DNA from 2 places in the Rhodoferax sp. P2_H8_2 genome. Region 2 is predicted to be linked to the other one. Evidence: predicted binding sites of a transcription regulator. Region 2 holds the regulator's gene; the other holds the start of a gene.
The links. Region 2 encodes FliA, which starts transcription of late flagellar genes. Its sites were predicted from a motif close to CTAAAGTTTNNNNNNNNNNNGCCGNTA; they were not measured.
Positions count from the first base shown of each region.

Region 1 (15,377 bases), on a different contig from region 2:
CATGCGCTGATTGGCCCCAACGGTGCGGGTAAGACCACGCTGATCCATCAGATTTCCGGTGCGCTGCAGCCCGACGAAGGGTCTGTGCATTTCAAGGGCCAGAACGTCACGCATGTGCCCATGCACCAGCGTGCGTTGCGCGGGCTGGTGCGCTCGTACCAGATCACCAGTATTTTCAAAAAACTTTCAGTGCTGGACAACATTGCGCTGTCTGTGCAAGCGCGTAACGGAAGCAGCATGCGCTTCTGGCAAGCGGCACGCAGCGAGTCGGCGCGTTATGCCGAGGCCGCTGCCGTGGCCGACCGCATTGGCTTGGGTGCCAAGCTGCATACGTTGTCGGGCGCACTGTCGCACGGCCAGCAGCGGCAGCTGGAGCTGGGGCTGGCGTTGGCATTGAAGCCGCAACTGCTGTTGCTGGACGAGCCCATGGCCGGTATGGGGCCGGACGAATCCGAAAACATGGTCACGCTGTTGCAAGGCTTGCGTGGCGAAGTCACGATCCTGCTGGTTGAGCATGACATGGACGCGGTGTTCCGCTTGGCCGACCGCATCTCCACGCTGGTGTTTGGCAAAGTGATTGCCACAGGTACCGCCGAAGACATCAGGAACAACCCAGAGGTTAAACAGGCCTACCTGGGTGATGAGGTGCATGCATGAGCGAGTTGCTGGAAATTGAAAACCTGCAGACCGCCTACGGCAGCAGCCAGATTTTGTTTGGCGTGGGCTTTTCGATGTGTGCGGGCGAAGTCGCCACGCTGCTGGGCCGCAATGGCATGGGCAAGACCACGACCGTGCGCTCCATTCTGGGACTGACCCCAGCGACAGGCGGCAGCATCCGCTTTTTGGGCGAGCGCATTGAAGGCCTGAGCGCGGACCGCATTGCGCGCATGGGTATGGCCGTGGTGCCAGAGGGGCGCATGATTTTTGCGACGCTGTCCGTGCAAGAGAACCTGGTCGCGTTTGCGGCTAACCGCTGCCAGAGCAAAGAACCCTGGACGCTGGAGCGCGTGTACCACCTGTTCCCGCGGCTTAAGGAGCGTGCGCGCAATATGGGCAACCAGCTCTCGGGTGGCGAGCAGCAGATGCTGGCGATCGGCCGCGCGCTAATGACCAACCCGCATCTGTTGATCCTGGATGAAGCCACCGAGGGCCTGGCCCCGCTGATTCGCGAAGACATCTGGCGTTGCCTGGCCACGCTCAAAGCGGCCGGGCAAAGCATTCTGGTGATCGACAAGTACGTGCAACGTCTGGTTGGACTCGCGGACCGCCACACCATCATCGAACGCGGCGCTGTCGTCTGGAAGGGCGACTCGCCAGAGCTTGCGGCCCGGCCGGATGTCTGGCATCGCTACATCGGAGTCTGAGATGCAAGACCCGCCCAACGACACGACAGCGCAAGCCGTATTCACCGTGCAACGGCTGGTGCGCTTTTCCGATTGCGACCCGGCAGGCATGGTGTTCTACCCGCAGTATTTCGTGATGTTCAACGGCCTTGTCGAAGACTGGTTCACACAAGCTCTGCAGGTGGACTACGCAACGCTTTTGGGTGCGCGCAAGATCGGATTGCCGATGGCTTCGTTGCAATGTGACTTCAAGGCGCCCAGCCGCATGGGCGAAACCATTGCGCTGCACTTGCGCCTTGCACGCCAGGGCAAGCGTTCCTTGACGTTGGCGGTGCAATGTACCGGGCGGGACGACACGCTGCGCTGGACTGCGCAGGCCGTGATCGTCACGACCTCTTTGGAGCACGACGGCTCCATTTCCATACCGCCGGATATCGTGCAAGGCATCGCGCGCTGGCAAACCCTTTCAGGAGAAACCACATGACCCAAGTTCTGCAACCTTCTCATTGGGCTCGTCCCCGTGGCTATTCCAATGGTGTGATGGCGCGGGGTCAGATGGTGTTTGTGGCCGGCATGATCGGCTGGGATGCCCAATGCGTTTTCCATACCGATGACCTTGCAGGCCAGGTGCGCCAGGCGCTGACCAATGTGGTGGAGGTGCTGCGTGAAGCGGGGGCCAAGCCGGAACACATTACCCGGATGACCTGGTATGTGCTGGACAAACGCGAGTACGTTGCGGCCTATCCGGAAATCGGCAAAGCATTTCGCGAGCTCATCGGCAGCTTCAATGCAGCGATGACGGCGGTACAGGTGAGTGCGCTGATCGAGGACCGCGCCAAAGTGGAGATTGAAGTGACGGCGGTGATCCCAGACTAGGGAAAACCAGCCGTTCAGTTCAAAAGGTAAGCGTCCGCCACGTCTTCAAAGTCTTCAGCATCAATCGCGGCGTCGTAGGCGGCGCGTTGGGCCAGGGCTTCTTTGGTGTACGGAATCAGCGGCTTGTCCAGCGGGCGCAGTTTGTGGCGGCGCAGGCCGCGCAGCTGCTGCGAGCGCTCCATGGTTTGCAATACCAGCTCCGGCTCCATCATCAGGCTGAAGGGGTTGAGTGCAAGGGACGTGTCTTTCATGGCGGTTCTCCAGTTGGGGCCAGCACCAGAGGGCACTTTGGCGCTTGAACCAACTGTAGCCACGCACCCCAGAAACTGGAGTCAGCATCGCGCTGGAACGCGTGTAGGAAGAATTCCTACAAGCACGTGGCCCCCACGCTCCGCCGCTGAAATCCGTTCACATCAGGCGTACCCTGACGCTCTTGCCCTTGACCTTGCCAAAGTTCAGCTTCTCGCAAGCCGCCTGCGCCACGCTGCGCTCCACGGCCACAAAGGTGCAGAACTCGGTCACCTGAATCTTGCCAATCTGCTCGCGGGTGTAGGCCACACCGCCTTCGGTGCTGGTCAGCGCGCCCAGCACGTCGCCTGGGCGAATCTTTTCCTTGCGACCGCCCAGAATCTGCAGCGTCACCATCGGTGGCAGCAGGCGACCAGTGCCTTGGGGCGTCAGCTCTTCGCGTTTGAACCACACAGACGGTGCGTTCTGGTATTGCTCGATTTTGCCGACCGAACCCATCTCGTTCATCGACGCCAGGCTCAGTGCCAGACCGGACTCGCCCGCGCGTCCCGTGCGGCCAATGCGGTGCACGTGCACTTCGGGGTCGGGCGTGATGTCCACATTGATCACGGCTTCAAGCTGCGTGATGTCCAGCCCGCGCGATGCCACGTCGGTGGCTACCAATACCGAGCAACTGCGGTTGGCAAACTGCGCCAGCACCTGGTCGCGTTCGCGCTGCTCCAGGTCGCCATGCAGCACCTGCGCGCTAAAGCCTTGGGCTTGCAATAGCGCGACCAGATCGTTGCACTGCGCGCGGGTGTTGCAAAACGCAATCGTGCTGATCGGGCGGAAGTGGTTCAGCAGCAGAGCCACCGTCTCCAGCCGGTTGGCGCGATCCACTTCGTAGAAGCGCTGCTCAATCGTGTTCTCGGCCTTGGGCGCGGCGATCTTGATCTGCTGCGGGTCGCGCATGAACTGCTTGGCCAGTTTCTCTATGCCTTCGGGGTAGGTCGCCGAGAACAGCAGCGTTTGGCGCTCTTTGGGCGCCTGTTTGACCACGGTGGCAATGTCGTCAAAGAAACCCATGTCCAGCATGCGGTCCGCTTCGTCCAGCACCAGCGTGTTCAGCCCTTCCAGGTTCAGGTACTCGCGCTCCAGCAGGTCCATCACGCGGCCCGGCGTACCCACCACGATGTGCGCGCCATTCTCCAGCGAGGCCCGCTGACCGCGCACCGGCACGCCGCCACACACGGTGACGACCTTGATGTTTTCTTCGGCGCGCGCCAGGCGGCGAATCTCGACCGTCACTTGATCGGCCAGCTCGCGCGTAGGGCACAACACCAGCGATTGCACCGCAAACCAGCGCGGATTCAGCTTGGCGAGAAGTGCCAACGCAAAGGCGGCGGTCTTGCCGCTGCCGGTCTTGGCCTGGGCAATCAAGTCTTTGCCAGCGAGAGCCACTGGCAGGCTGGATGCCTGTATGGGCGTCATCGTGGCGTACCCCAACTGCTCCAGGTTGGCCAGCATGGCGGGAGAGAGGGGGAGGGTAGAGAAAGAAGTCATGCCCCGATTATCGGGCTCAGGGGCTGGAAATGGTTGGCTTGCCGCTCTAGTTGCTATTATTTTAGTAGCTGCTTACGCATGTTTTATGCGCTCTAGAGGGCGTTTTTCTTGTTTTTTAGGGCGCAATGCCCGTCTTGTCCAGAATGTCGCGCACCAGCTCCAGCCGAACCAGCGGGTTCTCCAGCGCCATCAGCCGCTGTTTGAGTTCGAGCGGCAATTGCAGTAGTTCGCACCAGCGGTTTGCAACCCAGCCGCAGTCGTCCAGTCGATAGGGGCTGCCAAACGGTAGTTGATCGCGCTCAACGCCCTGTGTTTGCAAGTTGTGGATGATCTGTCCCAGGCCCCTGGCCGTGGTTTGCAGGTCTGGCGGAATGTCAACGGGCGTGTCTGGGGCCAGCAAGTCGACATCCGCGACCCACAAGCCATGTTTGAGTTTTTCGCGCCGTGTGATGCGAATGCGTTGTGTGCCCAGGCACTGCGCCATGATCAAGCCCGCTTGTGGCCGTGACAGCGCTGTGATGGTGGCCAGCGTGCCGACATCGTTGAAGGCTTCATCTGCGAAGGCGTCTCCCGAGGGCAAACCTTCTGACGTGCTGCGCGCGCCAGCGTCTGCATTGATCTGCCGCACTTCCGAGCCTTTGGTCAATGCGACTACGCCAAAGGGCGTTTCGTTCTTGTGGCACTTGCCAATCATGTCCAGGTAGCGGACTTCGAAGATGCGCAAAGGCAGCAGGCCGTCTGGATACAGGACCGTCCCCAGTGGAAACAGCGGGAGCGATTTGAGTTGCAGTGGCACTGGCATGGTGTCCATCGTAGCCAAGCGGGAAATACTTTGGCTAGGTCCGCGCTGGCGCAGCGGCACGGCGTTCGCGCTTGACTTCGTACATGGCTTTGTCTGCCAGTTTCAGAGCTTCTTCGGCATTCGTTGAGCTCGGGTCTATGGCCACAACGCCCACGCTGGCACCTGCGTAGTCAATCGTTTGCTTGCGCAAAACCAACTTTGCGATGGTCGAACGGCTGGCGCGTTGGGCAAAGGCCTGGGCGGCCGCCTCCGTGGCATCGACCACTGCGGGGCCGGGGCCGATCAACACGAATTCGTCTCCACCCAGGCGCGCCAGAATGTCCTCGCCGCGCAGAGCGCCAGAAATCTGGCGTGCCATCGCGGTGAGAAATTCGTCCCCGGTCTCATGGCCATGCGTGTCGTTGATGGCCTTGAAGCCATCCAGATCCAGAAACCCCACCAGCACGGTCTTGCTTTCGCGGCGCGCCTGTGCAAAGGCGCGCTCGAGCGCCGCCATCAGTGCGCGTCGGTTGGGCAAGCCGGTCAGTGCGTCAGTAGAGGCGTGGGCATGGAGGTCGGAGTTGGCCTTTTGCAATTGCGCCAGCAGGGCCTCGCGCTGCACGCTCTGCCCAATCAGCCTGGCAAACAGACCCAGCACGTCGCTGGCGTTGTCGGGCATTGGTTTTTTGGATGCGCTGGCTGCGCACAGCGTGCCGTACAGAGCGCCGTCTTCCGTGTGTACGGGCACGCTGGCATAGGTGTGAATCCCCATCTGCGCACCCGCGCTGCCGGCCCAGTGGCCTTGAACGTCATCGGTGTATTGCAAGTCTTCGTCTAACGCCCGCTTGCACAAGGTGTCTTGCCACGGTACGTCTATGCCCTCGGGGATTTGCAGCGCCTGCGTATTGCGCGCGTAGAGCACATGTTGCAGCCCGCGGTCCAGGTCCACCGTGGTCAGGTAGGTGGACTCCATGCCAGTGGTCGCTTCCAGCAGCTCCAGCAGGGGCCGTGTCAATTCTTCGACTGTGCGGGCCGAGGATACGGATTGGCTCAAGCGCGCGAGTAATGTGTCCATAAACGGTGATGTCTCCAACGACGGTGCTTTCCACAAAGCATACCCTTTCACATCCCTAAAATGTGTTTCCGTAAGTATCCGTCCACCATGATGCAAAAAATCACCAGACTCGCTTTCCTGGTCCTCCTGCTCGCAGGCTGTGGCACCACCGTGGTCAACCCGGTCACCGGCGAGTCCGAGCGCAGCGCCATGAGCGAAGAGGCCGAGATTGCCGAGGGGGCCAAGGGCCACCAGCAGGTGCTGCAGCAATACGGCGTCTACAAGAACGATGCGCTACAGGCCTATGTCAACACGCTGGGGCAGAAGCTGGCGGCGCAATCGCACCGAAGCAACCTGCAATGGCATTTCACGGTGCTGGATAGCCCGGAGATCAATGCCTTCGCGCTGCCCGGCGGCTATGTGTACGTGACGCGCGGCATCATGGCCTATATGGAGAGCGAGGCCGATCTGGCGGGCGTGATCGGTCACGAGATCGGCCACGTCACCGCGCGCCACGGTGCGCAGCGAGCGACCAGCCAGCAGAAGGCAGGTATCGGCGTGTTTGCAGCCAGCGTGCTGGGCGTATTGCTGGAAAGTCAGGGCTATTCGGGTGCGGGCCAAGTGGCCGGTGATTTGTCGCAAACGGTGGCGGCGGGCTTTATTGCATCGTACGGCCGCGAGCAGGAGCTGCAGGCAGACCAATTGGGTGCCGAATACCTTTCGCGCAGCCACTACGATCCGCACAACATGGTGGATGTCATCACCGTGCTGAAAAACCAGGAGCGCTTTGCGGCCGATCAGGCCAAGGCCGAAGGGCGTGCTGCGCCCAGCGGAGGAGACTGGCTGGCTTCGCACCCCAGCAACGACCAGCGCCTGCAGAACATTACCACGCTAGCGAGCCAGTACAAAGGCAGCTACGACGACGAAGGTCGCGCCCGCTACCTCAAGGCGATTGCGGGCGTGGAGTTTGGTGACAGTCCGGATCAGGGCCTGGTGCGCGGTCGCAATTTCTATCACGCGGCGCTGGGCTTTGCGCTGACGGCGCCCACGGGCTGGCAGGTGGTCAATGGCAGCGAGCAGCTCATGTTGGTGAACGCTGCACGCGACGCGGCGATGGTGCTGCGCCCAGTGCCTCCTGCTGCGGGCAAAAGCCACGCGGAGATTCTGCGCAATGTGTTCAAGCCCACCCAGGGCAATACCGAAGCCACGCAGGTCAATGGCCTCCAGGCCACACGTTTTACCGGCCAGCGTCAGAACGCCCAGGGCCAGCAGGTAGCCGTGCAGGCGACGGTGATCAGCGGCCCGGGAAACGCCACCTATTTGCTGCAACCCAATGCCAAGGACGGCCAGGCCATGCAGCGCGCAAGCAGCAGCCTGCGTGAAATCGAAGGCAGCTTCCGTGCGCTGACCGCGCAGGACCGTGCCGCCGCCAAGCCCTGGGTCATCAAGACGGTGGCATACCCCAAGGGCGGATTTGCCGAGCTGGCAAAAAATTCCCCGCTGGCCAACGCGCAGCAGCAGTTGCGCCTGATCAACGGCAATTACGCTGGCGGCGAGCCCAAGGCGGGGCAATTGGTGAAGGTGGTAGAGACGCTCTAGCCGCCATTATTTGGGTAGCTGCTCACGCACGTTCTATGCGCTCTAGAGGCCAATTTGATGGTGAATTCTGCCCGAGGGGCAGCGGGTCAACTCAAGCGAAGGCGTTGAGCCGGGTGCCCAGGTTTCCGCTGGTAGCCAGGGCGGGCGCCGCGGGCAGGGTTTGCAACAAGGTGGCTGCCGACACGGCCTGCATGTCCAGTGCTTTGCGCAGCACCATCAGGTTCAGGAGGTCCGCGCTGGCGCCTTGGGTGGCCGAGGTGGCAGCCTGAACGGAAGGGGTGTTGGCGATGTTCACGGGTGTTGCGATTGGGTGCTTCTCTGCAATATCGACTGTTTTGCGTAGAAGTTGAGGGCGCTCCTACAATGACTCTGCCACCCCGTACTTTGCGACTCAAACCATGACCACACTCCACATTTCCACCCAGTTTGACTCCGGTGCCATTGAGGTCGTGAGTCTGCAGGACCACCGCAACATCGAACTCAATATCCGCAAGGACACGGCGGCCGAGTTTGCACAGTGGTTCCACTTCGCCTTGCATGGCGCGGCGGGCTTGCCGGTGACGTTGAAGTTTCTGAACGCTGGGGCATGCGCCTACCCGGAAGGCTGGAAGGGCTACCGCGTGGTGGCGAGCCATGACCGGCAGCACTGGTTTCGCGTCGATACGCAGTACGACGGCAAAGTGATGACGGCGCGCGTAACGCCCGAAATAAATTGCATTTACTTCGCGTACTTCGAGCCCTATTCCTGGGAGCAGCATCTCGACCTGATTGGCTCCGCCGCCGCTTCGCCGCATGTGACGCTGGAGCGGCTGGGCAGCACGGTGCAGGGACGTGATATGACGATGCTGCGTATCACGCATGGTGACAGCGCCACGCCGGATGAGCAGAAAAAGAAGGTCTGGCTGATTGCGCGCCAGCACCCGGGCGAGACCATGGCTGAATGGTTTGTCGAAGGCTTTTTGGAGCGGCTGCTGGATGCAGACGACTCGGTCAGTCGCGCGCTGCTGGAGCGCTGCGTGTTCCATGTGGTTCCGCACATGAACCCGGACGGCGCGGTGCTGGGCAACCTGCGCACCAATGCCGTGGGCGCCAATTTGAATCGGGAGTGGCTTGAGCCCACTGTGGAGCGTTCACCCGAGGTGTTCTGGGTGCGGCAGAAAATGATGCAAGTGGGCGTGGACCTGTGTTTGGACGCGCATGGCGACGAAGGACTGCCGTACAACTTTGTCGTGGGCTCAGAGGGCAACGAAAATTACTCACCCCGCCAAGCGGAGCTGGAGGTGATGTTCAAGAATGCCTGGCTGGATGGTTGCCCGGATTTTCAGGACGAACACAACTACGGCCTGACGGAGCGCGGCAAAGCGAACCCAACGCTCGCCACCAACTGGATTGCCAAGCATTTCGAGTGTTTGGCGTTCACGATTGAAATGCCGTTCAAGGACAACGCCAATTTGCCCGACGCTAACGTTGGGTGGAATGGCGAGCGGTCGAAGCGGTTGGGGGCTAGTGTGTTGCAGCCTTTGCTTGCTGTGCTCTGACTCTTCTTGTAGTTCTTTTTTTGGTTCGGATGCTTGCCGGGTCTCGCCCCGGCGGGCGAGTAACTTTCATTTGTCTTGCCAAATAAAAGTCACCAAAGCAAAGGCGCTTGAACAGCCGATTTGATTTTGTCGCGCCGTAAAACGGAATTACTGCAGTGAGGTTGCCGCCACCACTCTGTGCCTGCATTGGTGATCGCTGCGGTTCTAGTGAACGGCTGAAAGCCGGAGCCGGCGGCGGGTCGTTGCGCCTTCGGCGACTACGACCGGCGATGCACTACTCTTCGAGTGAAACAGCAGTGGCAGCGTATCGCCAGTAATTCCGTAGCCGGCGCGAAGAAACAAAATCGGCTGTTAAGGCTCCCTTTCTACCCCGCGGGGGTAGAAAGGGCGGGGGGATAGTGGGGGAGCCGCCCGCAGGGCCAAACCAAGTCGCCCCGCAGGGAAAAAAACTAACGAACCGGGTTGATCGCAATCAACTCAACGTCAAACACCAGCGTCGCATTCGGCGGAATCTCACCGTCGCCAACACCCTTTTCGCCATAAGCGGTCGCAGACGGGCAGGTCAGCTTGGCTTTGCCGCCGACCTTCATCCGTTGCAGGCCCGTGGTCCAGCACTTGATGACGCGCCTTAGCGGGAAGTCGGCGGGTTCGTTGCGCGCGTAGGAGCTGTCGAACTCCTTGCCATCAGGAAATGTACCGCGGTAATGCACGCGCACGCGGTCCAGCGCGCTGGGGCTGGGGCCTGTGCCTTCCACGATGGAGCGGTAGACGATGCCGGAGGCAGTGACTTCCGCGCCGGGTTCTTTGGCTGCGGCGTCCAGCACCGCGTTTTGTGCAAAGGCGGAGCTGGCCAGCACAGCCAGCGTTGCGCCGGTAGCCAGGGTACGTAGTGTTTTCAGCATGGCGTTTTCGGGGTTCAAGCCTGAATCAGACGTGGATGCAGGCGACTTCGGTGGCTGGGCCTTCTGAGTGCAGTGGCGGAATCACGCCAGCGCAATCGTCTTGCGCCTTGGGGCAACGGGTGCGGAACACGCAGCCCGTGGGTGGATTCAACGGCGACGGCAAGTCACCGCTCAGCAATTGCACCTTCTTGTTGCGCTCCAGTTCCGGGTTGGGAATCGGGATCGCGGACAACAGGGCTTGTGTATAGGGGTGGCGCGGCGCGGCATACAGCGCACTCTTTTGTGCCAGTTCCATCGCATGGCCCAAGTACATCACCATGATGCGGTGGCTGATGTGTTTGACCACCGCCAGATCATGCGCAATGAAGATCAGGGCCAGGCCCATCTCTTGTTGCAGCTCTTTGAGCAGGTTGATGATCTGCGCCTGGATGGATACGTCCAACGCCGATACTGGCTCGTCGCAGACGATCAGCTTGGGCTCCAGAATCAGCGCGCGGGCGATACCTATGCGCTGGCACTGGCCACCAGAAAACTCGTGCGGGTAGCGGTTGATCTGTTGGTCGGTCAGGCCCACGCGGGCCATGATCGCGCGGACCTTTTGCATCACGTCTTCCGAAGACATTTCCGGGTGATGCGTGCGCAGCGGCTCACCAATGATTTGCGCCACGGTCATGCGCGGGTTCAGACACGCCAGCGGATCCTGGAAGATCATCTGGATGTCTTTGCGCACCGACAGCCATTGCGCGTCGCTGGCGCCGACCATTTCCTGGCCCATCCAGCGGATGCTGCCTGCGGTGGTCGGGTTCAGGTTCAGCACGGCGCGGGCCAGTGTGGATTTGCCGCAACCGGATTCACCGACCACGCCCAGTGTTTCGCCGGCATAGAGGTCAAACGAAATGCCGTCGACGGCTTTCAGCGCGCGGGTTGGCGTCCAGGGCCAGCCTTTGGGGTCCTTGATCGCAAAGTGCACTTTGAGGTCGCGCACCGAGAGGATGGGCGTACGCGTTGTGTTGGGTGTATCAGCCATGGACGGCTCCCTTGGCAATACGTTCTTTCACGAATGCAACTTCCTTGTGGCAGGCGCGCAGACTCATGCGTTCGCCCTGTATGGTTTTCAGCGCCGGCATGTCTTCGGCGCAGTGGGTATCGGCCAGCGTGCAGCGCTCGCTGAACGGGCAGCCCTTGGGCATGCGCGCCATGTTGGGCGGGGCGCCGGGAATAGCGATCAAGTCCTGGTCGTCGGCGTCCATGCGCGGAATCGCATTGAGCAAGCCCAGTGTGTAGGGGTGCGAGGCGTCGTGGAAGATGTGCTGCGCGTTGCCTTGCTCCATCACACGTCCGCCGTACAGCACCATCACTTCATCGCACAGGCCGGCGACAACGCCCAGGTCGTGCGTGATCATCACAATCGCGGTGCCAAAGTCACGCTGCAGATCGCGCAATAGCGCCAGAATTTGCGCCTGCACGGTCACGTCCAATGCCGTGGTGGGTTCGTCAGCGATCAGCACTTCGGGTTCGCACAGGAGCGCCATCGCAATCATCACGCGCTGGCGCATGCCGCCGGAAAATTCGTGCGGGTACATGCCGACGCGGTTCTTCGCGTCTGGGATCTTTACGGCATCGAGCAGGCGCACAGCCTGCACGCGCGCTTCTGCGCGGCTCATGCCCTTGTGCAGCTCCAGTACTTCCGTCATCTGGCGCTCTACCGTCAGGTACGGGTTCAGCGACGTCATCGGGTCCTGAAAGATCATCGCCATGCGGTTGCCACGGATCTTGTTGAGATCGGCCGCTTTCATGGAGAGCAGGTCCTGGCCCTGGTACAGCACCTGGCCGGTGGCCTTGCCGTTCTTTGCCAAGAGGCCCATCAGCGCCAGCACAGTTTGCGATTTGCCGGAGCCGGACTCGCCGACGATGCCCAGCGTTTCACCGCGGCCCAGCGAGAAGTTCAGATTGTTGACGGCAAAGACCGGACCATCGTTGGTCTGGAATTGCACGTTCAGGTCCTTGACCTGAAGAAGTTTGTTGGTTGTGTTCATGGCGGGCCAGTCTTAACGGTCTTTGGGGTCCAGCGCATCGCGCATGCCCTCGCCGATGAAGTTGAAGCAGTACAGCGCAATCGACAGAGCGGCACAAGGGAAGAGGATCATCCAGGGCGTTGCGGCCATCACGGCGGCACCGTCGTGGATCAACACGCCCCAGCTGGTGTTGGGCTCTTGCACGCCCAGGCCCAAGAAGGACAGCACGGACTCGGTCAGGATCACGCCAGGCAGCGTGATCGAGGTGTAGATCACCACAATGCCCAGCAAGTTGGGAACCACGTGCTGGAAGATGATGCGCCAGGTAGGGACACCAATCGCACGCGCAGCTTCCACGTACTCCTTGGACTTGATCGACAGCGTTTGGCCGCGCACCACGCGCGCCATATCCATCCACGAGAACGCGGAAATGGTCAGCACCACCAGATAGAAATCGCGACCCAGGATGGTCACCATCAGGATGGCGATCAGCAAGTAAGGAACGGCGTACAGCATGTCGACCACGCGCATCAGGAAGGCGTCGATCTTGCCTCCCATGAAGCCCGCAGTCGCGCCCCAGACGATGCCCAGTGCGACCGACACCAGCGTTGCCAAGAGTCCGACCATCAGCGAGACGCGCCCGCCAATCAGCGTGCGCACCAGCAGGTCGCGGCCCAGTTCGTCGGTGCCGAACAGATGCCAGGAGGCCCAGGTGGGCGCAATGCCCATCAGTTCGAAGTCTGTGTCTTCATAGGAATGCGGCAACACCAGCGGGCCAAAAATGCAGGCCAGTGTGATCAACGTCAGGATCACCATGCTGGCGACCGCAGCGCGGTTGCGCATGAAGCGGATGCGTGCATCCAGCCAGGGGCTGCGGCCCTTGACTGGCGCGGCGGCCAGGGCGGCGCCCTGGCTCAGAGTAGCTTGTTTGGTGTTCATATCAATACCGGATCTTGGGGTCGAGCACGGCGTAGGCCAGGTCCACCAGCAAATTGAGCGTGACGGCCACGATGGTGACCAGAATCACCAGGCCCAACACCAGCGTGTAGTCGCGATTGGAGGCACCGTTGACGATCAGACGGCCTAGGCCGGGCAACTGGAACCACGACTCGGTCACCACCGCCGCGGTGATGGAAGAAATCGCCAGTGGGCCCAATACCGATACCACAGGCAACAGCGCAGGGCGCATCGCATGGCGCAGCACCACGGTGCGCAGCGGCAGGCCTTTTGCCTTGGCGGTACGAATGAAGTTGGAGCTCAGCACTTCGATCAGGCTGCCGCGCATCACACGACCGATGGTCGAGACGTTGATGAAGGTGAGCAGCGCGATCGGCATGATCATGTATTTGGTGTCAAAGTCGTTCCAGCCGCCCGAGGGCAGCCAGGGCAACCAGATGGCAAACACCAGCACCAGCACCGGGCCGATCACAAAGGACGGAAATGCGCTGCCGATGTTGGCGATCAACATCACCGCGTGGTCAAAGTGGCTGTTTTGTTTGAGCGCCGCGACAATCCCCAATGCAACACCTACCACGATGGAAATCAGCATGGAGACGCCGCCAATCAGCAACGACACGGGCAAGGCATCGGCCACCAAGTCATTGACGGACCAGTCGGCGTAGCGGAAAGAGGCGCCCAGGTCGCCATGGGCCAGGCTGTTGAGGTAATACAGGTACTGCTGCCAGGGCGGCAAGTCCAGGTGGTACTTGGCCTCCAGGTTGGCCAGCACCGCGGCCGAGACCTTGCGTTCGGTGTCGAACGGGCCGCCCGGCGTGGCGTGCAGCATGAAATAGCAAATCGTGATGACCGCCAGTACCGTCGGTATGGTGGCGAGGATACGGCGTATGGTGTAGGACCACATATTGGGCTCCGTTAAAAAAGCGGCAAGACAAGGCTGCAGAACAAGGCCGGGCAATCCGGTTGGAATTGCACGGCCTGTTTGCGGGAAGCAGCCAGCCTGGACTAGGTTTTAGTCAGGCTTAGTGCTTGATGATGTACATGTCCTTGCTGCGGAAACGGTCCATCGGGTTGGACTCGTAGTAGCCGCCGACATAGGACTTCAGCAGGCGCGGCAGCGTGTACTGCACCAGCGGGATCATGGGGTAGTCATCCATGATCAGCTTGGCGGCCTGGGTCATCAGCTCGGTGCGCTTGGCCACATCCTTGGCATTGTTGGCCTGGTCGATCAGGGCTTCGCCCTTGCGGTTGCAGTTCTTGTTGTCGTTGGCATCGTTGTCGCACTGGATCAGTGCGAGGAAGGTGGTCACGTCGTTGTAATCGGCAACCCAGCCATGGCGGGCGATCTGGTAGTCGGCGTCATGGCGCTTCTTGATCAGTACCTTGAATTCCAGGTTTTCCAGTTCGGTGTCCAGGCCCAGCTTGGTCTTCCACTCGGATGCGGCATAGATCGCCATCTTCTTGTGGTATTCGCTGGTGTTGTAGGTCAGCTTGACCTTGGTGCCGGGCTTCACGCCAGCGTCGGAGAGCAGCTTCTTGGCTTCGGCGATTTTCTTGGCCATGGACCAGTCGGCCCAGTCGTAGCGGGTGACATTGCCGCCAAACAGTCCCTTGACGATCACGCCGTACGCTGGCACTTGGCCATCGGCAGTGACCTTGTCGGCCAAGATGTCGCGGTCAATCACCATCGACAGCGCCTTGCGCACGCGCATGTCCTTCATCAGGGCATCGTTGTTGTTCAGTGCAAAGAAACGCAGACCCAGCATCGGGCCGTTCTTGATTTCCTTGGGGTTGGATTTTTTCAGCGATTCGAAGGTGCCCGGGGGCAACTGGTACACCATCTCGTTTTCACCAGACTGGAACAGCTTGATGTCGGCATAGCCGTCTTCGACGGGCAGATAGGTCACCTTGTTCAGCGTGACATTGCCTGCATCCCAATACTTGGCGTTCTTTTCAACAACGATCTTGCTGTTGACTTGCCATTCCTTGATCACATAGGCGCCGTTGCCGACGTTGTTGGCGACCTTGGTCCAGTCTTTGCCGAACTTGTCGACGATCTTCTTGTTGATGGGCGCAAACTGGGTGTTGGACATCAGGTCGGGCATGAAGGCCACCGCGCTGGGCGACTTCACTTCCACGGTGTACTTGTCCAGTGCCTTGATGCCCAGCTCGCTGGGCGGTACCTTGCCTTCGGTGACCTTCAGGCCGTTGACCAGGAAAGGTGCGTAGGTGGTGGCGTACTGGGAGCCGGTCTTGGGGTCCAGGAAGCGGCGGGCGCCGTAGACGAAGTCATCGGCAGTGATCGGGTCGCCATTGGAGAACGTGGCGTTCTTGCGCAGCGTGAAAACCCAGGTGGTGGGGCTGGTCTGTTTCCAGGATTCCGCAACACCGGGCACTACCTTGCCTTCGGTGGTTACAGCCGTCATACCTTCGTACAGGTCACGGCAAATCTGGTTGGCGGGCACGGATTCGGCCAGGGCCGGGTCCAGAGAGTCGGGCTCAGAGCCGTTGTTGCGTGTGA
Region 1 covers NZ_JBFUFW010000001.1:447,100-462,476, reverse strand. The annotation lists gene AC1DV6_RS02230 (ABC transporter ATP-binding protein) at 1-657, shown strand, start outside; gene AC1DV6_RS02225 (ABC transporter ATP-binding protein) at 654-1,364, shown strand; gene AC1DV6_RS02220 (acyl-CoA thioesterase) at 1,366-1,827, shown strand; gene AC1DV6_RS02215 (RidA family protein) at 1,824-2,219, shown strand; gene AC1DV6_RS02210 (hypothetical protein) at 2,234-2,470, opposite strand; gene dbpA (ATP-dependent RNA helicase DbpA) at 2,628-4,010, opposite strand; gene AC1DV6_RS02200 (LON peptidase substrate-binding domain-containing protein) at 4,126-4,812, opposite strand; gene AC1DV6_RS02195 (sensor domain-containing diguanylate cyclase) at 4,847-5,866, opposite strand; gene AC1DV6_RS02190 (M48 family metalloprotease) at 5,927-7,444, shown strand; gene AC1DV6_RS02185 (putative motility protein) at 7,536-7,739, opposite strand; gene AC1DV6_RS02180 (M14 family metallopeptidase) at 7,843-8,982, shown strand; gene AC1DV6_RS02175 (FKBP-type peptidyl-prolyl cis-trans isomerase) at 9,432-9,884, opposite strand; gene oppF (murein tripeptide/oligopeptide ABC transporter ATP binding protein OppF) at 9,910-10,911, opposite strand; gene AC1DV6_RS02165 (oligopeptide/dipeptide ABC transporter ATP-binding protein) at 10,904-11,920, opposite strand; gene AC1DV6_RS02160 (ABC transporter permease) at 11,933-12,838, opposite strand; gene oppB (oligopeptide ABC transporter permease OppB) at 12,840-13,760, opposite strand; gene AC1DV6_RS02150 (peptide ABC transporter substrate-binding protein) at 13,879-15,377, opposite strand, start outside.
Region 1: AC1DV6_RS02185 (putative motility protein) is a predicted target of FliA. The motif match lies at 7,769-7,795, and genes of this name have one in related genera.

Region 2 (15,377 bases):
TTGCGATTGCGGCCCGACAAATGGTGTCAGCGCGCTGCCCAGCGCCGCGAACAGCGGCATGCCGTTGCTGTCCTTGGTGTTCGCCAGGCTCAGGATGCGATCGCGCAGTCCGCTGAGCTGGCCGGCAATGGTGGTGCGCTCCGCCGCCGTATGGGTGCCGTTACCGGCGCTGACCACCAGTTCGCGGAAGGACTGCAATGCATCGGTGATATCCCCGAGGGTGCCTTCTGCTGCGGCAATCGAATTGCGTTGGGCTTCCAGTGCACGCTGGTCGGTGGCGATGCGGGCCAGGCGGTTCAATGCGCGTTCGGCCTGGGCGGCACCGGTCGGGTCGTCGGATGCCGATGTGATGCGTTTGCCGGAGGTGAGGTTTTCCTGCAGGTTGGCCAGATTGGTCTGGCGCTCTTGCAGGTTGCGCAGGCTGTTGTCGTAGGTATTGGCGGTGCCAAGGCGGGTGAATGCGGTGACGGACATGCGCTACTCCTTCTGCTGGCGCCTAGCGGCCCAAGCCCTGAATCAGGGTATCAAAAATCTGCTGTGCGATCTGGATCATTTTGGCAGAGGCCTGGTAGGCCTGCTGGTACTGCAATAGCTTGGCAGCCTCTTCGTCCAGATTGACGCCGGAGATGCCGGCGCGGTCTTTTTCAGAGTTGGTGGCGATGGAGCCGGACACCGTGGCCGAATAGTTGGCGCTTTGCGCCCGGATACCGATCTGCGAAATCAGGCCGGCGTAGCCATCGGTCATCGCGGCGCCGTCAAACATCGCAACATCGCGCAGGTTCATCATCGCTGTGGCGTTGCCGCCGCTCAGCGAGGCATAGGCGTTTTGTTTGACGGTGACGCTGTCCGTGTTGGCGGGCAGGCCCGACAGCGTCAGCGTGAAGCCAGGTGTGCCAGCGATCGCGGGGTTGGGGTAGTCAATCGGCTGGCCCGATACAAAGGGTGCGCCGGTGACTACCGTGGTGGCGGTAGTGGTGTTGACAATATCGTAGGTGGTGACGCCTGCGACAACCGAGAAGTTGATGCTGAAATTGTCCAGTGGGGCCGCAGCGGTGGTGGCCAGGGTTTTGGCAACGATGCCGCCAACTGCCAGCGTGCCCTGGTTGCTGGTGTTCAAAGTGGCCGCCACAGGGCTACTGACAGCCAGCGCGCGCGGCGATGCAAACTCGCGCGCAATACTGCTGGCCGATGTGGAAAACGGTTTGACCAGAACACGGTCACCCGCCGCAGCTGAACCGGGAGCCGCTTCCGTGATCGCAATGCCGTCGACGACGACGGTGCCCACCACCGGCAACGTCGGATCGGCCGCAGGCAGGCCGGTACCGAAATCGAAAGCGGTAACGATGCCATCCGAACGCCGTGTGATCGTGCCACCCGTGGTGGACGTGAAGTTCAGCTCGTAATCCGAAGCCTGGAATTTGGTCGTGTCACTGATGGCCAGTGTGATGCTGCTGGTGCCCGTGTTGAGTTTGGCTGGCGGGATCGGCACCATCACGTTGGCAGAGCCAAAGGTGGTGGGTGTGAAGATGTTGGTGCCTATGTTGCCGTCCAGATCCAGCCCCAACTTGTGCTGGTCGTTCATCGCGGCGGTGACACCCAGGGTGAGTCGTCCCAGCAGATTGCGGCCTTCCACCAGGTCACTGTTCTGAAAACGCAGCAGGCCCGGAACTTCGCCACCGCCCAATACGTTTTCATCCATCGCCACGGTTTGGCCATTGCGGGTGATCGCCAGCTTGCTTTGCAGTGGGTCGCCAAAGTCGTCCTTGACAATGGACAGTTGGGCCACATCGATCCCAAGCACCAATGACTGGCTGCCACCGATAAACACAGTGAGCGTGCCGTCGTCGGCCGGGATGGTGGTGGTCTGCACCAGCAGATTGAGCTGGCGAATCAGCTCGTCACGGTGGTCCAGCAAATCGTTCGGCGGCTGGCCATTGCCTTGTGAACGCGAAATCTGTTCGTTGACTTGCGCGATGTTGGTGGCCAGCGTGTTGATCGAATTGACTTTCTCTTTCAACGATTGGGTGATGCCATTTTGCAGATCGTCCAGGCTTTGCGAGGCTGCGCGCATGCGCCGGGCCGTCTCGTCCACACGGGTCAACACGACGGTGCGGGCCGTCAAATCGGTCGGTGCACTGGCCACGTCTGAGAACGCGTTCAGCATGTCGTTGATCGATGCGCCCAGGCCGGTGGTGCCGCCCTGGAAGATGTCGCCCAACTGCTTCAGGTAGTTGGAGCGGGTGGTGTCGGAGGCGCTGGTGGCGCCTGCAATATTGGCTTGGCGCGTCAGAAACTCGCTGTAGTTGCGCTGTATGGTCTGGACAGCAACGCCTTTGCCGATGTAGCCGCCGCCAGTGAACTGACCCGGCACGGTTTCCAGAATCACTTTCTGGCGCGAATAGCCGACAGTGTTGACATTGGCAATGTTGTTGCCCGCCGTTGTCAGCGCCATCTGATTGGCCTGCAGTGCCTGCACGCCGATGTTCATGATGCCCATGTCATGCCTCCCGACGAGCCGCCTCTAGGGTGGCATGCGCCCCCTTGGGGGGCAGTGAACGAATGTGAACGTGGGGGAGCATAGTTTCTTCCCGGTTAGACCTGCACGCGGCGCAATTGCAGCGTGGTGTTGATGGCGCGGCTCAGCTTGGCCGCGTACTCGGGGTCGGTGGCGTAGCCTGCCTTTTGCAGACCCATGGCGTAGTCTTTGACCGATGCCGTTTGCGCGCGCGCCTTGGCATAGCGCGGGCTCTCATTGATCATGCGTGCGTAGTCCTTGAAGGAATCTGCAGGGGAGTCGTAGGCGCGAAACTTGGCGATCTTTTTTTGCGCCACACCGTTGACGTATTCGGTGGTGGTGACTTCGGCCACCTTGCCGGTCCAGCTGGCGCCGGCCTTGATGCCAAACAGGTTGTTGGCACTGGTACCGTCCTTGTTCTTGATTTGAAACTTGCCCCAGCCGGTCTCATGCCCCGCCTGGCCCAGCATGATGCCCGCCGGAATGCCGCTGGTTTTTTCGATCTGGCTGGCGATGTGGCCGTGCTGGCGGACAAAACTGGCTTGCTGTGCCGTGGGCGCAGAGGCCTTGCGTGGGGTCTTGGCGACTGCTGCGCTGCTGTCGCTTGTGGTTGCGCTCGCTGCCTTCGCGGCATCGGCTTTGGCTTGCCCCATCTGGCGTGTCAGTTGCAGCGCAATCACATCGGAAAAGCCACCGGCCTGGCCTGACATCGCGACTGACAGTTGCTGGTCCAGCAGATCGGTGGCCAGATCGCCGCCAGGGCTGTCCAGCATGCCGGACTTGGGGCCTGCCTCGCGCATGCTCTTGATCAGCTCGCGCATGAACAGCGACTCGAATTGTTTCGCCGTTTCCTTGATGGCTTCCGGGCTGCTGGAGCCCCCTGCGCTGAGCTTGAGCGATGCCAGGCTTTGCGAGTCCGCGGCCAAACCCTGGCTGCTCTGCAGCATGGGCAACATCGCGTTGCCATTTTGCATATTCAAGGGTGCCAGAGACATTTCAGATCACCTCCAGCTCGGCATTCAGTGCACCCGCCGACTTGATGGCTTGCAAAATCGCCAGCAGGTCTTGCGGCGTTGCGCCCAACGAGTTCAACGCCTTGACCACATCGGCCAATTGGGCTGCCGCAGGAATCTGGATCAGCTTGCCCGGCTCTTGCTTGATTTCAATATTGGCCTTCTCGCTGACGACCGTCTGGCCTTGCGAAAACGGTGCGGGCTGACTCACGACAGGTGTGGACGAGATGCTGATGGACAAGTTGCCGTGTGCAATAGCGCAGGGGCCTAGCGTGACCGCCTGGTTCAACACAATGGAGCCGGTGCGGGAGTTGATGATCACGCGGGCCGATGCGACCGAAGACTCAACGGGCAGCTCTTCCATCTCTGCAATGAAACTGATGCGGTCGTTGGGTACGGCAGGCGCCTGGACTTGTACGGTGCGTCCATCCAATGCCTGCGCAACGCCAGCACCAAACCGTTTGTTGATCGCCTGCGCCACTTTGCGCGCGGCCTGGAAGTCGGAGGCATTGAGGCTCAAGCTGATGGTGGGGCCGTCTTGCAGCGAGGTGGGCACCGCGCGTTCGACCTGCGCGCCATCCGGAATGCGGCCTACGCTCAAATGGTTGACGGTGACCTTGCTGCCACCTGCGGAAGCGCCGGCACCAGCGACGATCAGATTGCCTTGCGCCAACGCGTAGACCTCGCCATCGGCGCCCTTCAAGGGCGTGGCGATCAGCGTGCCGCCCTTCAGCGATTTCGCATTGCCCAGCGAAGACACATTGATGTCCAGCAACTGGCCGGGCCGTGCGAATGCGGGCAATTGGGTCGTGACCAATACGGCGGCCACGTTCTTCATTTGCAATTGGGTCAGCGACGCGGCGGTAAGCGTGACGCCCAGTTGCTGCATGTAGTTGGCCAGGCCCTGGCTGGTGTACGGCATCTGGGTGGTTTGGTCGCCCGTGCCATCCAGCCCGACGACCAAACCGAAGCCGGTCAGTTGATTGCTGCGCACGCCTTCAATCGACGCTACTTCCTTGATGCGACCGGCTTGTGCCTGGCCAAAAGGTGCCAGCCCCAATGCCAAAAAAATGGCCAAAATCAGCAGTGTCAGGGCCCGGAATGGGGCGCTGCGTGCGATGGAGGACGGGTGGTTCATGGTCAGAATGGGCTGGTGGGGCGATCCGGGTGGATCGGTTACCCCTCGGCACCATTCTGAGGAACTTTAGAAGGGGTGAAAGCTCAAAAAGAACCGGGATAGCCAGCCAACTGTCTGCGCTTCGCCCTGCGGGCCGCGACCACGGGATTCGACCCGCACATTGGCCACCTGGGTGGATGCGATCACGCTGCCCGGTTGCAGCAGGCGTGGATCGACGGTGCCGGAGAAGCGCAGCACATCGACGTTGTGGTTCACGCCAATTTGTTTTTCGCCAGTGACGATCAAATTGCCGTTGGGCAAGACGTCGACGACGGTTGCGGTAATGGTGCCCGCGAAGGTGTTGGCGCTTTGCGTGCCGCCCTTGCCGGAGAAATCATTTTTGCTGCTGGCACCAATATCAAACTTGCCCAGACCCGCCGCAGTTTGCAGCGGCAATGCCGAGATCGCCGAGCTGATGCTGGTATCCCGGTTGGCCGTTGATGAAGATACCTGGCTGGCCGTCAAACTTTCAATGATCTGGATCGTGACCGTGTCGCCGACAAGGCGGGCACGCCGGTCTTCAAACGCCGGGCGGTAGCTGGCGGTCTGGTACAGGCTTCCGTTGCTTGCTTTGGGTGGCGCCACAGGGATGGCCGCAACAGGGGCGACACGCGGCTCGGCAAAGTCCACCACGGTCTTTTGCGGCAGGGTTTCGCAGCCCGTGAGTGCCAGTCCCATCAGAATATTCAAGGCAAAAATGCCTGAAACCCTTATGGAACGTGCGTAAGCAGCTACGTTTTTCATAGCAATTCCTTAGAGCTGGCCCAGCTTCTGCAGCATCTGGTCCGAGGTCTGGATCGCCTTGGAGTTCATTTCGTAGGCGCGCTGGGTCTGGATCATGGTCACCAACTCCTGCACCACATTGACGTTGGATGTTTCCACAAAGCCTTGCATCAGTGGGCCCAGACCGTTCTGGCTGGGTGTGCCCACGGTGGGTTGGCCGGAGGCGGCGCTTTCTGCGTAGATGTTCTGGCCCTTGGGCTCCAAACCCGCCGGGTTGATGAAGCTGGCGGTGGTGATGGTGCCGATGTTTTGTGGCGAGACATTGCCCGGAATCGTGGCGGCGACGGCGCCATCCTGCGAGACCGTGAGGCTGGTGGCGTTGGCAGGCACGGTGATGCCACCGGACAGCAGCAAACCACCGGAGGTCACCATGCGGCCTGCGTTGTCGAGCTGGAATGCGCCATCGCGGGTATAGCCCGTTGTGCCATCGGGCATCGTGATCTGGAAGAAGCCATTGCCTTGGACGGCGATGTCCAGGTTGTTATTGGACTGCTGCAGATTGCCCTGCGAAAAATTGCGGCTGGTGGCCACGGTGCGCACACCCAGACCCACTTGCAGACCGGTCGGCAGATTCGCCTGTTCGTTGGTGGCGGAGCCGACCTGGCGCAGGTTCTGGTACATCAGGTCTTCAAACACCGCGTGTGATTTCTTGAAGCCGTTGGTCGAGACGTTGGCCAGGTTATTGGAGATGACGTCCAGCTGCATTTGCTGGGCTTCCATGCCGGTCTTGGAGATCCACAGGGAGTTGATCATGGTGCGTTACCTCTTGCTTGATTAGCCTTGCAGGCCCAGTAGCTGGCCCGCCGAGCGGTCATTGGATTCGGCGGTCTGCAACAGCCGCATTTGTGTTTCGAATTGGCGCGCGGTCTGGATCATTCCCACCATGGTTTCAATCGCGTTGACGTTGGAGCCTTCCAGTACGCCGACCTGCAACTGCGCGGTCTCGTCATTGGGCAGCGGGTCACCCGACACCGGGTGGAACAGGCCATCGTCACCGCGCCGAATCTTGTCATCCACGTTGGCGGTGACCATTTTCAGGCGGCCAATGTTGTTGGCGGGTTGTGTGCCGACCTTGGCACTGATGGTGCCGTCCTTGCCGATGGACAGGGTGGCACCTTGTGGCACGGTGATCGGGGCGCCGCCGTTGGACAGCACGGGCAGACCGTTGCCGGTGACCAGTGTGCCGTCGGTTGCCACTTCAAAATGGCCGTTCCGGGTATAGGCCTCTTCGCCATTGATGCCCTGCACCGCAAACCAGCTGTTGCCGGTAGTCATGGCGTCCAGATTGCGGTCGGTGCGCATCGCCGGGCCGGGTTTGTCCAGATAACCGGCAGTGGACTCCAGCGCGAACACGCGCGTGGTGGCACCGTCGCCGCGCAAGGGCACCGCACGGTAGGTGGCCAGTTCGGCGCGAAAGCCGTTGGTCGATGTGTTGGCCAGGTTGTTGGACAACACTGCCTGCCGGTTGGCCGCGGCGTTGGCCCCGGTCATCGCGGTGTAAATGATGCGGTCCATGGCGGTCTCGAATTAATTAACGCAGATTGACCAGGGTCTGCATTACCTGATCCTGCGTCTTGATGGTTTGGGCGTTGGCCTGGTAGTTGCGCTGTGCGGTCATCATGTTGACCAGCTCGGCGGTCAGGTCCACATTCGACTCTTCGGTTGCACCGGCGCGCAGCTCGCCAAACTTGCCCACGCCCGGAGAGCCCTGCACAGGCTGGCCCGAGGCGAAGGTTTCCAGATACTCGCCAGCGCCTATGGGCGCGAGTCCCTGTACGTTGCGGAAATCGGCCAGCGACAACTGGCCCTTTGATTGTGTTTGGCCGTTGGAATAGCGTGTGGTGATGACACCCGTGGGCTCAATGCTCACACCGGTCAGGTCGCCTGCGGTATAGCCGTCCTGCGTCAGGTTGGACACGTTGAATGCGGTACCAAATTGACTGACCTTGCTCAGATCCAGTATCGGGGAGAACGCTGGAACGATGCTGGGTGCCGCCGGCGTGAGCGTGATTTCCAGGTTGCCAAAGCCCGGGACGTTGCCAGAGGCGGCGGCGGTCGTATCGGTCGGCGCCCCTGTGGCGTCGTAGACCCCGGCCAATTTGCCTGTGGCGTCGAATGCCATGTAGCCGATTGGCAAGGGTTCGCTGCTGGGAAGATTCAACGGATCGACGGCCTTGTCGTAGATCGCCCACAGGTCCATGGCTGGAGGACCGACCACGCTCGGTGGCGTTGCGGCGCCTCCGCCCAATGGCGCCGGAGCGGCCGGATCGAGGCGTCCGAAATAGACGTTCAAGGGGATGGCCACACCTTGCGAGTCATAGTTGGTGATGGCCGTGCCATAGGTGCCGATAGGCGTGGGTGGGATCTGTGTCGCGGCAAATTTGGCACGTGCATCCAGATTGAGTTCCGCCGTGATGCTGGTGGTCTGGCTGGCCGGGATGGGCGCGCCCGTGGGGATGCTCATCTTTTGTGGCGTGATACTGGTGGGCACACCATTCAGGTCGGTCGGATAGCCCATCAGGAATGAACCCGTGTTGGTGATGATGTTGCCGTCCTTGTCCAGCTTGAACTGTCCATCGCGGGTGTAAGCAGCGGTGCCATCGGTCTTGGTAATCTGGAAGAAGCCACCGCCGTTGATGGCCACGTCCAGGCTGTTTCCGGTGATGTTGATATTGCCTTGCGTGAACTGCTGCGAGATGGTTGCCGTGGCGGCACCAATACCCGCGCCGCCGCTGCCGCCGGATCCCAGGGACGATGACACCAGATCGGCAAATTCGTGGCGCGAGGACTTGAAGCCAACGGTGTTTGCATTCGCAATGTTGTTGCCAATGACGTCCAGGCTCTTGCTGGAAACATTCAGCCCGGAAAGTCCTGTTTGAAAGCTCATGCTGTGTGCTCCTGTGTGTCGTTCGGATGGGGATTAGAGAATGGACTTGACGTCGCTGTAGCCAATGGTGCCCAGGCCCTTGAGCGTGAGCGTCATGCCGGTGCTGTCCGTGCCCACGGATTCGATGGTGCCGCGTGTCAGTGTGGTGCTGCTGACGCTGGCCGTACCCAGCGTGGCGACGGCCTTGAAGATCGGGCTGCCGGTTCCGGTGTAGGTGCTGGCATCCCAGTCGAAGCTGAGACGGCCGGCTTCTTGTGGCCCCAGATTGATGGTGCCTAGCGTCTGGCCGCCTGGGCTCATCACCGTGATCGTGACCTTGTCGGCCTTGCCGGCCAGATCGACGGCACCCTGGCCAACGCCGTTCTTGACGGCCAGCAGATTGCCTTCGGTCAGTACCTCGCGGCCAATCATCGACGCGCCTTGCAGCACCTGCATAGCGGAGAACTGTGTTGCCATGGACTTGATGGCTTCATTGACCTGCTGGATGCCCGTAACCGTATTGATCTGCGCCATCTGGCTGGTCATCTGCGCGTTGTCCATAGGATTCATCGGATCCTGGTTGTTCAACTGCGCAACCAGCAGCTTCAGGAACCGGTCCTGCTGTGCGGCGGCATCGGTGGTCGAGGTCTTGGTCGTAGCCCCACTGGTGTACAGCGCCGCATTGGCGTTACTGGAGGCGTTAGGGTTGACGTTACTGGTCAGCATGGTTCAGCTCCCGGGGCCTATTGGCCCATTTGCAGAGTCTTGAGCAGCAGCGTCTTGGCCGTGTTCATGACTTCCACATTGTTTTGGTAGGAACGCGAGGCGGAGATCATGTTGACCATCTCTTCCACCGGGTTCACATTGGATTGCGTGACATAGCCATCGGCATCGGCAGAGGGATGCGTGGGGTTGTGCACCCGTTTCATCGGCTCATTGCTTTCCAGAATCTTGGAGACCTTGACGCCGGACGACGCGTCGGTGCCCATGGGCACGGTCTCGAACACGACCTGGCGGCTTTTGTAGGCTTGGCCGTCTGGGCCAGCCACCGCATCGGCGTTGGCCAGGTTGCTGGCCACCACGTTGAGTCGTTGCGACTGCGAGCTGATCGCGCTGCCGGACACATTGAAGATGGAGAACATGGACATGGTGTGAATCCTCTGTCAGCCTACTGGCCCTGAATCGCGCTCAAGATCGTGCGCGAGGAGCCGTTAATAAACCGTAGGGTGGCTTCATAGCGCACCGAGTTGTCGACAAAATTGGCGCGCTCGCGGTCCATGTCCACACTGTTGGCGTCCATGGCGGGTTGGCTTTGCGCGGTGTAACCGAGGCCGCCGCCTTCGGCGCTTTGGCCAGTCTTGGCGGCCAGCGGGATGTGGCGGTTGTCTGTCATGCCCTGGGTCAACTGAAAGTTGCTTCCGCTGGGTGCGGTTTGCATGGGGATGCTCAGGTTGCTGGTGCCAGTGGCCTGGGCCATGGCCTCTTTGAAATTGAAGTCGCGCCCGGAGTAGCCTGGCGTGTCGGCGTTGGCGATGTTGCTGGCGATTACGCGTTGGCGTTCGGCGCGCAGGACCAGTGCTTTGGCTTGAAAGTCCAGGGCATTGGTCAGGTTTGCAAACATCAGGGTCACCTTTGAAGGAGGCTTTGATCACACAGCAGACGCTGGTGCATCGGCGTGAAACGATTATGGGAAAAACTTGAATTTTTTAGCCGGTGAATTGAGGGGTGTTTGTCCCGCAATTGCGCCGGTTTGCTTGAGGGCTGCTACCTATAGTTGGACTGTCTTCTTTACCCGGAGCTGTCCTTCTGACAGGCATTGGCATGTGGCATCCCGTTTTCCCCAAAATTGCGACGCTGGCGCTGACAGGTTTGTGCTTGGTGGGCGGGGCAGTCGCACAGACCGCGCCTAATGGCCCTTCCTATGAAGAGATTGCGGCGCGCTGGGTGCAAGACGGCGTGGCGCGTGAGGCGGCCGAGTCCGGCCTGAAGATGGATGTGCAAATGGGTACGCTGGATGCGCGACTCAAGCTGGCACCTTGTGGCCATGTGGAGCCATTTTTGCCAGTCGGTTCGCGCCTGTGGGGCAAGAGCCGGGTGGGTCTGCGCTGCGTGGACGGCATTTCGCGCTGGAGCGTCACGGTACCCGTCAGCGTCAAAGCCGTGGGCAACGCGTGGGTGGTACGCAACCCGGTGGCCCTAGGCAGCGTGGTGAAAGTGAGTGATCTGGTCGAGGCCGAAGTGGATTGGGCCGAAGACACCGTGCCGGTGGTCCGGACGCAATCCGAATGGTTAGGCCAGATCGCAACCCGCAGCTTGCAGACGGGCCAGACCCTGCGCCAGGGAATGACCAAGCCTGCCCAGGTGTTCCAGGCCGGTGCGGCGGTGCGGGTGGTTGCGCAGGGCGTCGGGTTTATGGTGACGTCCGAGGCGCAGGCCCTGTCAGCCGGTGTGGTCGGGCAGCAAGCCCGAGTCCGCATGGAGAGCGGTCGCGTGACTTCTGGAATGGTACTGGATATTCGTACAGTAAAAATTGAACTTTGATCACCCCAGATGCAAAAAGTTCTAAAGTCCGCCATGATTGGGTCGATAGCAATCGTACGAAGCTGCGCTTATCGTGGTTTTGGAGTCAAAAATGAAAATCGGTCAACCCACAGAAATACCCAGCCCGGTAACGCAGGCTGTCAATGCCGCCACCCAGAAATCGGGGCAGCAGGGCAGTGCGTCCGTTGTCGCCAATTCCAGCGCGAACAAGAGTATGCGCTCGGCGGGTGTGGCAGTGACCGTTTCCACCCTGGCCCGCGACCTGGAGAAAACCGACAGCGACGCCGATGTGGACATGCAAAAGGTGGACAGCATTCGCTTGGCCATCCAGGAGGGTACCTACCAGGTCAACCCCGAAGCTATTGCCGACAAGCTGCTGGCCAACGCACAGGAACTGCTCAACCGCGCGCAAGGTTAAGCGCGGCTTGTCATTTCGGAGCCCTCATCCCGCTCCACCGCCTCCATCTGCTGCAGGAGACTCCCCATGTCTGAACTCGCACTCGATCCCTATTGGGAGCGCGTGGAAACGCGTTTTCGCGCCATTTCCCTGGCCCTGTCTGAGGGTAACCCTGAGAGTCTCAATCAAGAGGCAGCGGCCCTGCAGCAACTTGCGGTCGATCTGCAGGCATTTCTGAATAACGGTGGAACACTGGCTCGAATGAGCCCGGCTTTGCTAAAGCGCATGCAGGAACTGCTTGCGTTGATGCCTGTGCTGCGGGATGCCTTGTATCGCCGCAGTGCCCATGCGGATCAGGCTTTGGCAACCCTGGTTCCGGTAGCGGCACAGGCTACTTATGGCAACGGAGATAACGCCAAATATGGTGTTATTCCCAAGCAATCGGGGTCTTTGAAGACGGTTGCTGCTTAGGTTTTGCGCTTCCCGTGGGGTTTCTCATTCCCCCACTCTTTTTTTAACACCCACTCCCCCAACCCCTCGCCCCGTCGGCGAGGGGAGCTTTTAACAGCCGATTTTGTTTCGTCGCGCCGACTGCGGAATTACGTGCGAGGCGTTGCCACTGCTTGTGGTCCGCCACTGCATGAACCTACGGTTCTAGTCACTTCCTGCAACGTAGTACGGCACTGCTGGCCGCTTAGCGGCCAGTAACAATCCATGATCTTCCGGAGTGCGTATCTCGCTGCTGGCGCTGCGCGCCAGAACGCTCCGACCTGCGCTGTTGGAGGCTGCCCCAACCGTTGGTTTACGCCTCTGAGAGAAATAACGATGGCAGCGCCACGCGAGTAATTCCGTATTCGGAGTGAACCCACCAAATCGGCAGTTAAGGCTCCCCTCGCCGACGGGGCGAGGGGTTGGGGGAGTGGGTGTTAAAAAAGAAAGCGGGGTTAAAAAGGCGAAAGAGAAGAGTCAGTGCGACCGCATCTTCGCCCGCAACCGCGCAATACTCTGACTGTGCAGCTGACAGACCCGTGACTCGGTCACGTCCAGAACCTTCGCAATTTCTTTCAGGTTCATGTCCTGCTCGTAGTACATGCTCATGATGTACTGCTCACGTTCCGGCAGTGTTTTGATCGCTTGAACCAATCCCTGGCGCAGGCGCTGGTCACGCAACATATTCAGCGGGTCGGCATCGGCATCGGCGACGTGGCGGTCCAGGAAGGTGTCGTCGTCTTCGCCACCGCGTGACATGTCTTCCAGATAAACCAGTTGAGTACCGCGTACTTTGCCCAACAGCGACTGGTAATCGGGCAGGGTCATGCCCAGCTCGGCGGCGATCTCGGATTCAGCGGGGCTGCGGCCGAGCTTGTGCTCCAGCTTGCGCATCGCGACTTCAATTTCTTTTTGACTCTTGCGCGAGCCGCGCGACATCCAGTCGTTGTCGCGCAATTCGTCCAGCATCGCGCCGCGGATCCGTTGGGTGGCAAAAGTCTCGAACTGTACGCCTTGCGAAGCTTCGAACCGGGTCAAGGCATCAGACAGGCCAATCAGGCCTACCTGAATCAAATCGTCCACTTCCACACTGGCTGGCAATTTGGCCATCATGTGGTGCGCCAAGCGGCGTACCAGGGGCTGGTACTGCTTGATCAGCGCGTTGCGGTCGAGTTGGCCTTTTGCCGTGTACATCAATGGGTTCCTGCAAATGCCGGTATCCGTGCCTGCGCTGCCATGGGTCTGGTCGGTTTTGCTCCCAAAGCCAGACCGGACTCCAGCAATCGCGAGGCCAATGGCTTCAGATCATATTCCTGCCTTTGTCCTTGCTGTTGCGGCGCAATCCGCAGCATCCGGACCTGGTAGCCCAGAAAGTTGCGGGCGCATTCCGCCAGATTCACTGCGACAGAAGTGGGCATGGCGTTCTCCATATCGGCGCCACCGAGCCCACTCACGTTGACGATGGTGGGGTCCACCCCGCCGTCCATCAGCAGCCTTTTCAATGCCAGATAACTGGTCAGCAGCGCGTTCTTGCTGGAGGATACCGCAAGCAGCGGACGGGCGCTGCTGCCGCGCAGCAAAGCCGCGAGCGCCTCAGGTTTTGCGTACACCAGTACCACCGCGTCGTCCGCAAACAATTGACCCAGTTGGGGCCAGGCGGCGCCGACGCCAGACGCACGGGTTTGCAGTTCTTGCAAACCCCGCGCCGCAGGCAGGATTTGCCAGGCAGCTTCCGGGCGGTTTTGTCCGCCGGGCCAAAAGCCATCTTCCAGCAAACGCGCGAGGCCGGGTTCTGAGCGGGTTTCCCGCTTGGTGGCGTCCAGTACCGTGATGGAGTAACCCAGCTCCAGATAGGCAGAGCACAGTTTCCACAGCACGGGCATGTCCGATTGCTCGTCACCATGGCTGACCATGGCAATGAGCTGGGGCCCTTGCAGCGCTGAAAGCGCCTGCAGACCGGTTGCCTGGTGGACCTGAAAGTCAAGCATGCAGCCGTTCCTGTGGAATATCGCCACCGGAGCGGCTGAAGATGAAGCCCAAATCCGAAGCTTGCGGGTCGTAGGCGGATGCACTTGTCGCTCGCATCGAAGCCCGCACCAGCTTGCCGGACTCCGCAGCCTCCCAGTCTTCAGGAACACGCTGGCCGTTGGTTACGCCGCGCACGACCAACTGGTGGCGTATGCAGGCGTCGATCGCGGGTCCGAGTTTGACGGCTTCGTCGATCTTGGAGAGGATGACTTGCTGCTGGCCGGCGGATTTGAACCCGGCAATAGTGTCGTCCAGCGTGTCGCCGTGCCCGCCCGCGTTAAGCACCAGCAAGCGCTTGATGCCAGGCAGCGTCAGCAGCTCCATCATCTCCAGTTTGCGCGGATCGCGTGGGGCCAGACCGGTGGTGTCGATCAACACCATCTTCTTGTTGGACAGCAGGCCCAGCAGATCTTGCAGCGCGGCCTTGTCATGTGCAAGGTGAGCCACTACGCCCAGCATTTTTCCGTAAGCGCGCAATTGTTCTTGTGCCCCCACGCGGTAGGCATCCAGTGTGATCAGGCCCACGCTGGCAGCGCCATGGCGCAGCGCGCACATGCCAGCCAGTTTGGCTGCGGTCGTAGTCTTGCCAACGCCGGTTGCGCCGATCAATGCAAAGGTTCCGCCTTCTTCCGTCAATGCAGCGCCCTTGGCGTCGGTGCGCACATTGCGCTCCAGCACATCCATGACCCAGCGGCCTGCTTCGTTGGCATCAGTGCCTTCCGGCAATTTTTCCAGAATCGTGCGCGACAGGGCAGGCGAGTAGCCGGCACGAATCAAGCGCAACATCAAATTGGACTGGATCGGGTTCTGACGTGCCTGGCCCAGCCAGTTCAGCGTGTTGAAGCGATCCTCAATCAGCGCTTTCATTGCATGCAATTCCTGCGCGATGCCTGCGGGCATCGCTGTGGGCTGCGGCTCAGGCTTGCGGACCTGGATGGGTTTGATTTTCTGCGGACCTGGATCGGGTGGGATGATGCGCGGCTGCTGACGCGCTGGCGGCGCGTCAAGCGTAGCGGCTTGGGCGGCTTCGGCGCGTTTCTTGGCCATGCGTTCGCGCACATAGTCCTGGAACGACAGCGTGCTCATCGCCAACTGGTCGGCGTCTTCTTCGACCTTGGTGGCAACATCCTTGTAGCTCTGCGGCTCGGCGGCACGTTGTGCAAATGCAGCACGCCGGGGGACGCCGGGGCTGGCTTCCAGATCCAGTGCCGCCAAGGTGTCCTCAGCGGTTGCAACCACTTCGACGCCGTTTTCTGTGGGCCGATTGGACAGGATCAGTGTGCCGTCACCGAAAGTCATGCGGGCTTTGGCGAGGGCTTCGCGGGATGTGGCGGCGGTAAAGCGTTGGATGTTCATGCTGCACCTTTAAGGATGGGGCCAATGCGGATGGTGTGGGTTTCGGGAATTTCGCTGTGCGCGAGCACCTGCAGGCGCGGCGCAACACGGCGCACCAGGCGCGAAATGGAATTGCGAATCGCGTCGGGCACCAACAGGCAGGCCGGTACGCCGATTTCTTCCTGCTTCATCGCGGTTTCGGCGGCATTGCGGGTCAGCATGTCGGCGACGCC
Region 2 covers NZ_JBFUFW010000010.1:45,180-60,556, forward strand. The annotation lists gene flgL (flagellar hook-associated protein FlgL) at 1-474, opposite strand, end outside; gene flgK (flagellar hook-associated protein FlgK) at 497-2,497, opposite strand; gene flgJ (flagellar assembly peptidoglycan hydrolase FlgJ) at 2,593-3,510, opposite strand; gene AC1DV6_RS16065 (flagellar basal body P-ring protein FlgI) at 3,512-4,666, opposite strand; gene AC1DV6_RS16070 (flagellar basal body L-ring protein FlgH) at 4,733-5,383, opposite strand; gene flgG (flagellar basal-body rod protein FlgG) at 5,459-6,241, opposite strand; gene AC1DV6_RS16080 (flagellar basal body rod protein FlgF) at 6,263-7,003, opposite strand; gene flgE (flagellar hook protein FlgE) at 7,020-8,375, opposite strand; gene AC1DV6_RS16090 (flagellar hook assembly protein FlgD) at 8,409-9,080, opposite strand; gene flgC (flagellar basal body rod protein FlgC) at 9,098-9,502, opposite strand; gene flgB (flagellar basal body rod protein FlgB) at 9,523-9,975, opposite strand; gene flgA (flagellar basal body P-ring formation chaperone FlgA) at 10,176-10,895, shown strand; gene flgM (flagellar biosynthesis anti-sigma factor FlgM) at 10,987-11,313, shown strand; gene AC1DV6_RS16115 (hypothetical protein) at 11,380-11,763, shown strand; gene AC1DV6_RS16120 (RNA polymerase sigma factor FliA) at 12,259-12,975, opposite strand; gene AC1DV6_RS16125 (hypothetical protein) at 12,975-13,769, opposite strand; gene flhF (flagellar biosynthesis protein FlhF) at 13,762-15,165, opposite strand; gene flhA (flagellar biosynthesis protein FlhA) at 15,162-15,377, opposite strand, start outside.